One region of the Micromonospora sp. NBC_00858 genome, then DNA from elsewhere that is predicted to be linked to it. Evidence: riboswitches for the same ligand, from Rfam matches in the RefSeq annotation. Region 1 holds a riboswitch; the other holds the start of a gene.
The links. Region 1 has a riboswitch for cyclic di-AMP ahead of OG990_RS13195 (transglycosylase family protein). Riboswitches for the same ligand answer to the same signal wherever they lie in the genome.
Positions count from the first base shown of each region.

Region 2: another riboswitch for cyclic di-AMP. It lies ahead of OG990_RS26815 (hypothetical protein); the one in region 1 lies ahead of OG990_RS13195 (transglycosylase family protein).

Region 1 covers NZ_CP108828.1:2,790,398-2,794,632, reverse strand. Annotated here, with positions in the region: gene htpG (molecular chaperone HtpG) at 196-2,112, shown strand; cyclic di-AMP (ydaO/yuaA leader) riboswitch at 2,401-2,570, shown strand; gene OG990_RS13195 (transglycosylase family protein) at 2,570-3,241, shown strand; gene OG990_RS13190 (hypothetical protein) at 3,326-3,679, opposite strand; gene dinB (DNA polymerase IV) at 3,789-4,235, opposite strand, start outside.
Region 2 covers NZ_CP108828.1:5,752,175-5,756,409, forward strand. Annotated here, with positions in the region: gene OG990_RS26805 (copper-translocating P-type ATPase) at 1-75, opposite strand, end outside; gene OG990_RS26810 (YibE/F family protein) at 387-1,775, shown strand; cyclic di-AMP (ydaO/yuaA leader) riboswitch at 1,942-2,073, shown strand; gene OG990_RS26815 (hypothetical protein) at 2,077-3,096, shown strand; gene OG990_RS26820 (carbonic anhydrase) at 3,152-3,889, opposite strand; gene OG990_RS26825 (MarR family winged helix-turn-helix transcriptional regulator) at 4,092-4,235, shown strand, end outside.

The sequences.
Region 1 (4,235 bases):
ACGGTGGGTGGTCAGGCTCGGCCGCCTTGTGGTCGACCCGACGGTATCTAGCTGACTTCGGTTAAGCAAAGTCAGCTATGTCACGGGCCGGCGCGGCCCGGATCGGGAATACGACCCGGACGCGGGCACGGCCCCGCCGGTGACGGCTCGTATCCTTTCCGCGAACCTCCGCATGAGCCGAAAAGGGGAGACGGTGTGAGCAACCAGGCCGAGACGTTGGAGTTCCAGGCCGAGGCGCGTCAGCTCCTCCAACTGGTGGTCCACTCGATCTATTCGAACAAGGACGTCTTCCTGCGGGAACTCATCTCGAACGCGTCCGACGCGCTGGACAAGCTGCGGCTGACGACGATGGTCGACAAGGACCTCACCGCCGACACCGACGACCTGCACGTGGCCATCGAGGTCGACCGGGACGCCCGCACCCTGACGGTGCGCGACAACGGCATCGGGATGACCCGCGACGAGGTGGTCGGGCTGATCGGCACGATCGCCAAGTCCGGCACCGCCGAGCTGCTGCGCCAGCTGCGCGAGTCCGCCGACGCCCGCGCCTCGCAGGACCTGATCGGCCAGTTCGGCGTCGGCTTCTACGCCGCGTTCATGGTCGCCGACAGGGTCACCCTGCTGACCCGCAAGGCCGGCGAGACCGGCGGCACCCGGTGGGAGTCCGCCGGCGAGGGCACGTACTCGATCGAGACGGTCGACGAGGCGCCGCAGGGCACCACGGTGACGCTGCACCTCAAGCCGGCCGACACCGAGGACAACCTGCACGACTACACCGCCGAGTGGACCATCCGGGAGATCGTGAAGCGGTACTCCGACTTCATCGCCTGGCCGATCCGGATGAGCGTCGAGCGGCCCGGCGCCGACGGCGCGGACGCCACCAGCGAGGTGCAGACCCTCAACTCGATGAAGGCGCTCTGGGCGCGGTCCCGCGACGAGGTCGACGCTGCCGAGTACCACGAGTTCTACAAGCACGTCAGCCACGACTGGGCCGACCCGCTCGAGGTCGTGCACATGAAGGGCGAGGGCACCTTCGAGTACGAGGCGCTGCTGTTCCTGCCCAGCCACGCCCCGCTGGACCTGTTCGCCCCGCAGGGTCGCCGCGGCGTCCAGCTCTACGTCAAGCGCGTGTTCATCATGGACGACTGCGAGGCGCTGGTCCCCACCTACCTGCGCTTCGTCAAGGGTGTGGTCGACGCGCACGACCTGTCGCTGAACATCTCCCGGGAGATCCTCCAGCAGGACCGGCAGATCCAGATCGTCCGCCGCCGGCTGGTCCGCAAGGTCCTCGCCACCGTCCGGGACCTCAAGGTCAACCACCCCGAGCGCTACCGCACCTTCTGGACCGAGTTCGGCGCGGTGGTCAAGGAAGGGCTGATCGACGACACCGACAACCGCGACACCCTGCTGGAGATCCTGTCGCTGGCCTCCACCCACGACCCGGCCGAGCCCACCGACCTGGCCGGCTACGTCGCACGGATGAAGGACGGCCAGAACGACATCTGGTACGCCACCGGCGACTCCCGGGCCACCATCGAGAACTCCCCGCACCTGGAGGCGTTCCGGGCCAAGGGCCACGAGGTGCTGCTGCTCACCGACCAGGTCGACGAGGTGTGGGTCGAGCGGGTCGGCGAGTACGACGGCCGCCCGCTGCGCTCGATCGCCAAGGGCGAGGTCGACCTGGACACCGACGAGGAGAAGCAGCAGGCCGAGGCCGAGCGTGAGCAGCAGCGACAGGAGTTCGCCGCACTGCTCGACTGGCTGGGCACCACGCTGGCCGAGAGCGTCCGGGAGGTCCGCCTGTCGTCCCGGCTGACCACCTCACCGGCCTGCGTCGTCGGCGACGCGCACGATCTCACCCCGACCCTGGAGAAGATGTACCGGGCCATGGGACACGAGATCCCGTCCACGAAGCGGATCTTGGAGATCAATCCCGGTCACGCACTGGTCGCGGGGCTGCGCAAGGCGCACGAGCAGGGCGGCGACTCCGCTGCTCTCACCGAGACCGCCGAGTTGCTGTACGGCCTGGCGGTGCTCGCCGAGGGCGGCGAGCTGGCCGACCCGGCCCGGTTCACCCGGGCGCTCGCCGACCGGCTGGCCCGCACCCTCTGACCGGTTGACCCGTCCGGCCGGCGGGCCGCCCGATCAACGGGCTCCGCCGGCCGGGCCGCACGGTGACCCGCTACCCGCGCTCCCAGCGGGCGAACACTCCCGCGCTCCGCCACATCGCCTGAGACAACGACCTGGTCGGAAACGGTCCATGATGGTCACTGCACAGTCTCCGGTCGCCCGCAACCGCTGCGTGGACCGCCCCGCGTGCCCCGGTGAAGAAGTTCACAGGGGGTGGGCGATCGTCACCGACGGTGCCTAACGTCGGTCAGGTTCGTCGATGCGGACACCGCCACCGGTACGCCAAATCCTGCCGCCGGTCGGCCGGCCAGTCATCCAGGCAGGAGCGGGGGACCCAGGTTCCTCGGTGCACGTCACCTCGGGGTGAAGCCGCCACCGCGCGGCCGGGCTCCTCGGCCCGAACCCGACAGCTCACCTCGTCGGCGTGGAGGAAGCTCACATGACATCTGAATACACGCCCCGTCACCGACGGGTCACCACCCGCCGCGTCGCCGTCGGCACGCTGGCCGTCGGCGCGGTCACCGGGGCCGTCGCCCTCTTCGGGCCGGCAGCCCCGGCCCAGGCCGCGGTCAACTGGGACGCGATCGCCCAGTGCGAGTCCAGCGGCAACTGGCACATCAACACCGGCAACGGCTACTACGGCGGGTTGCAGTTCTCGCAGAGCACCTGGGCCGGTTACGGCGGCAAGAAGTACGCCGCCCGCGCCGACCTGGCCAGCCGTGGTGAGCAGATCGCCGTCGCCGAGAAGGTGCTCGACGGGCAGGGCATCGGTGCGTGGCCGACCTGCGGCAAGAAGGGCGGCTCGTCGGGCGGCTCCGCCACGAAGTCGACCGGGAAGTCGTCGACGAAGTCCACCGGGAAGTCGTCGACGAAGACCACCAAGCCGCAGGAGCGGTCGTCGCGTGGCGAGCAGCCGGCGACCCGCAACCACCAGCGCACCGCGCCGACGACGGGCGGCGAGACGTACCTGGTCAAGCCGGGCGACACGCTGTCGGAGATCGCCCAGACCCACCGGGTGGCGGGCGGCTGGCAGGCCCTGTACGAGGGCAACCGGCAGCTGATCGGCGCCGACCCGGGTCTGATCTTCCCGGGTCAGCGGCTCAGCCTCTGACGCACGAGCCCGCGGGCGCTCGACCGGAGTCCGGTTGAGCGCCCGCAGGCGTGTGTCGAGGAGGGGCGCCCCGGCAGGTGGTGGTCAGGCGGCCGAGGCGGCCGCCCCTGGACGCGAGCCGGCCGACCAGGCGCGGCGCGGGGCCGGAGCGTCCGTCGCCGACCAGTCAGCGTCTGCGGTGCCGTCCTCGCCCCGCTCGGCAGAGGCTGTGGCCGGTGCGTCTGTCGCACCACGGGACAGCTGGAGCGACTGTTCAGCGTTCCTGCGAGCGGCGCACGGCCACGGCTGGCCGGCGCAGAGCAGGTTGCCGCAGGCGCCGTCCTCGTCCGGCTCGTGTGCGCTGAGCACGTCGACCGCGAGCTGCCAGAGCAGCGGGTCGGTCACGTCGCCGGGACGCTGCTCGTGGCGGCTCGGACGGTTGCTGGTGTCGTCGGGCATGGTGGTCCCCCCTGTCAGGCTGTTCCTCTCAAGAGTCACCCCATCAGCCGGCCGCTAAACCGCCGACCTGCTGCGATGTGTCTCTGATCGCAGGCCGACCGCCCTTCGGTCAGTCCGGCAGCAGGGGCATCTCGACGCCCGGCTCCCGGCCGAGCAGCACCGCTCGGGTCAGCGCCGTCGACCCGAACCGGTCGCGGACAGCGTCCACCGCGGCGTCCAACTCCGCCCCCGGGTCGCGGTGGAACGGCAGCTCGGGCTGGACCGGGTTGTCGTCCAGGTTGCCCACCGAGACGCCGATCAGTGTGACGCCCCGCCGGTCGATCTCGGGCAGTGCGGCTCGCAGCAGCGCCCGTGCGGCGGCGAGCAGCGGGGTGGTGTCCGCCGTCGCCTTGCCTACGGTGTGCGAACGGGTGGCCCGCGTGTAGTCGCCGAAGCGCAGCCGCAGCACCACCGTGCGCCCGGACCGTCCGGCCGCCCGCATTCGCCGGGTGACCCGGTCGACCAGGCCGGCCAGGATGGCGTCCAGCTCTGCCGGCGGGTGCGGCGTACGGCTCAG
Region 2 (4,235 bases), 3.0 Mb from region 1:
CTTCGGCCCGGCGGACCCGGCGTGCTGCTGGTGACTGCCGGGACGGTCGGGCTCGGGCTGTGACGGAGCGGACATGACTCCAACATGCCGGTCCGGTCACCGCCGTGCGGGCGGTTCGACCGCGCGACACCCCGCCACAACCTGCGTCCGCGGGTCGGGCTGGCTAGCATTTCCCACGATGGCCCTCCGGACCTCGCTACGCAGTCGGGCGCCGACGCCGCCACGATGTGGCGTCGCCTCCGGTCGACCGCGCCGAGCACTCACCGTCCGTAGCCGTCATGTCGCCACCCAGCGATTCGTCATGCCCGTCGCCGCATTCCCGCGGCGGCGGTGAACCGACCGGCCCGCCGGCACGTACCCCGCACCGGATCGTTGGGAGTCTCGCATTGGGTTCCGACCACAGCCGTTCCACTCCGTCCGCCCCGCCCCGGGTACGACGGATCCTCATCGCGACCGTGGTACCGCTCTTCGTCGCCACCGTGCTCGCCGCGGTGGTGCTCTGGCCACGCGACGGGTCGCCGCAGACCGCCGGGGGCACGGACGTGCCGCGCTACCACGGCACGGTGACCCGGGTGGTGACCGAGCCGTGCCCGCCGGCCGCACCGAGTCCCGAGGGCACGCCGGACGCCGGGGCCGGGCTGTGCGGCACCGTGGACGTCCGGGTGGCCGACGGGCCAGCTGCCGGCCAGCAGGTCCAGACGCCGGTGCCGGACGGACCCGGCGCACCCCGGGTCGAGGTCGGTGACGAGGTCATCCTGGTCGAGCTGACCGATCCGGCCGATCCCGTCGCCAGCAGCTGGAACATCGCGGAGCACCAGCGCGGCACGCCGTTGGTCTGGCTGGCGGTGGTCTTCGCCGCCGCGATCGTCGCGTTCGGCCGGTGGCGGGGCCTGGCCGCGCTGGCTGGGCTGGCCGCCAGCTTCGCCATCCTGCTCACCTTCGTGCTCCCGGGGATCGGCGCTGGCCGATCACCGCTGCTGGTGGCGGTGGTCGGCGCCGCCCTGATCATGTTCGTGGTGCTCTACCTGACGCACGGGGTCACCGCGCAGACCTCGGTCGCGGTGCTCGGCACCCTGGGCAGCCTGGTGTTGACCGGCGTGCTCGCCACCATCGCCACCGCCGCCACCCACCTCACCGGCTTCGGCAGCGAGGACGCCACCACGCTGTCGATGTTCCAGGCCAACGTGGACCTGCACGGCCTGCTGCTCGCCGGGATCATCATCGGCTCGCTCGGGGTCCTCGACGACGTGACGGTCACCCAGGCGGCCACCGTCACCGAGCTGGCGAACGCCAACCCCGGGCTGACCCGGTTGCAGCTCTACCGGGCGGCCACCCGAGTCGGCCGGGCGCACATCGCCTCCACCGTCAACACCATCGTGCTGGCGTACGCGGGCGCCTCACTGCCGCTACTGCTCCTGCTCACCGCCGACTCGCGGCCGCTCGGGCAGATCCTGACCAGCGAGTTCCTCGCGCAGGAGATCGTCCGCAGCGCGGTCGCCACGCTCGGCCTCATCGCAGCCGTACCGCTGACCACCGGACTGGCCGCCGTGGTGACCGCAGCCGGCCGGTCGGGTGCCGAGCTGCCCGCCGACCCGGCCGCCGAGCCGCCCGCCGAGCGACCCAGGCCGGACCGCGCGGAGGCACTGGCCGCACTCAGCTCACCGCGCACGGGTCGACCCGACCCAACCGGACCCGATCCGGCGCGGGCCACACCCCCAACCACCGCCACCGACCGGTGGCACGAGCCGGACAGGAGCACGGAGACGGCATGGTGACACTCCTCAGCGTGACGAGGTGGGGCATCCGCCCTGAGAACCGCGTCACTGGTCACTCAGCGCCATGGCGAAATGACGCTTTTAGTCGGCATCTGGACGTAGCTCAGCCGGTCGACTCTCGGGTAACCTCGCTGCCGGTTACCGCTGAAGGCGCGACGCAGCGCCTGCGGTGCCACCGCCCAATCGCCAGCTGGCGAGCCGGGGACCCAGGCACGTGGGGTGAATCCGCGTCAGCGGTAGGGGCCACTTCCGCCCCGAACCCGTCAGCTAACCCGGTCGGCGGTCGACGGAAGGGAATATTGTGACGGCACCCCTACGCCGCTGGTTGACACCCGTGGTGGCCGTGATCGCCGCACTGACCGTGCTCGCCGGCCCCCTCCCGGCGCACGCCGCCCCGACGACCCCCACACCGTCCGGGCACGAGGAGGACGGCGAGCCCGCGCTGCTCAACGACGTGATCGAGAAGGCCAACCGCGACTACTCCGCCGCCAAGTCCAAGTTGGACAAGTCCAAGAAGCGGCAGATTGAGCTGGCGGCGGAGGTCGACCGGGCCAACGCGGAGTTGGAGAAGCTGGCCCCCCAGGTCGGGCAGATCGCCGCCCAGTCGTACCGGACCGGCCGGATCGGCGCGATCGCGATGCTGTTGGAGAGCGACGCCCCCGACTCGTTCGTCCAGCGCGCCGCGGTGCTCGACGAGATGAACATGGTCAACGAGAAGAAGCTCTCCGAGGTCAACACGGTGAAGTCCCGCGCCGAGCAGGCCAAGCTGGCCCTCGACGCGGAGGTCCGCGAGCAGCAGAAGCAGACCGCCCTGATGGCGAAGGAGAAGCGCGACGCCGACAAGGCGCTCGCGCTGGTCGGTGGGAAGGGCTTCACCGGCGGCCTGGTGTCGGCGACCTCACCGGTCGCCCGGATCGGCCCCAACCGGACCGCCGACGGTGACTGGAAGTCCGAGTCGTGCAGCGAGAACGACCCCACCACCTCCGGCTGCGTCACCCCGCGCACGCTGCACGCGTACAAGGAGGTCAAGCGGGCCGGCTTCAACCGGTTCGTCGGCTGCTACCGCTCCGGCGGGCCGTGGGAGCACCCGAAGGGCCGCGCCTGCGACTGGTCGTTGCAGAAGAGCGGCTTCAGCCCGTGGCACAACGAGGACACCCGGACGTACGGCAACAACGTGGCCGCGTTCCTCATCCGCAACGCCGACCGGCTCGGCATCTACTACGTGATCTGGAACCGACAGATCTGGTTCCCGGCGACCGGCTGGAAGTCGTACAGCGGGCCGTCGAACCACACCGACCACGTACACATGTCGATGCTCTGACCGCATGTCCACCCGTCGAAGGGCCGTCCCGCGTCGCGGGGCGGCCCTCGTCGCGTCAGGCGGCGGCGGGCGCGGTCGGGCTGGCCGCCGTGCTGGGCCCGGTCGGTACGTCGAGCGCCGTGGCGGTAGCCGGCACGGCGGCCACCGGGCGCACCGCGCCGGCGGCGAGCCGGTACGACACCCCCACCACCGCGCAGCGCCCCTGCGCCACCTCGGCTGCCAGCACGGGCGACTGGCCGAGCAGCGCCTCGACGGTCTGCGCGATGTGGATGTCGACGATGCCGTCGATGTCGTCCACCCCCTCGGCCTCGGCGCGACGCAGGCTGGGCAGCACGGCGTCGACCACGGCACGCAGGTGCCCCCGGGGCGGGGTGCCGGTGGCGGCTGCCTCCCGGGCCGCCTGGACCGCACCGCAGGAGTCGTGGCCGAGCACCACCACCAGCGGGGTGCCGAGCACGGTCACCGCGTATTCCACGCTGCCCAGCACCTCCGGGCCGGTCGTGTGCCCGGCCGTGCGGACCACGAAGAGGTCGCCCAGCCCCCGGTCAAAGATGATCTCGGCGGCCAGTCGGGAGTCGGAGCAGCCGACGATCACCGCGAACGGGTGCTGTCCGTCGGCGACCGCCGCCCGGTGCCCGGCGTCCTGGTTGGGGTGGCGCGGGGCGCCGCTGACGAAGCGCCGGTTGCCGGCGGCCAGCTCGGCGTACGCCCGGGCCGGCTCGGTGAGCGCCGGCGCCCGGTCGGTGGCCCGCTGCGGACCCGGCTTACCGCCGGGTGTACCGGGACTACTCATCCCGCACCTCGTCTCACGCGTTTGACCTGCTCAAATGGCTCTTCAGCCGGGCCTGCGGCGGGCGCTGGCCCGGGCTCCACGGTCACACGCACCACAAGATGCGTCAAGATATGCGTGAGTTAGATTTCATACGTTGGCCCTGGGCCGGCCCTTCGGAGGTGCCACCGAGGCCAGGGCGGACAACCGGAGAGGCGGACCCACGATGGCGAGCACGGCGGCGGGCGACACCGGCAGCGGCCGGAACTGGACGTTCCTCACCAACCACGGACACGTCCTGCTGGCCATCGCCCGCGACCCCACCGCCCGGCTGCGCGACGTGGCGGCCGAGGTCGGCGTGACCGAGCGG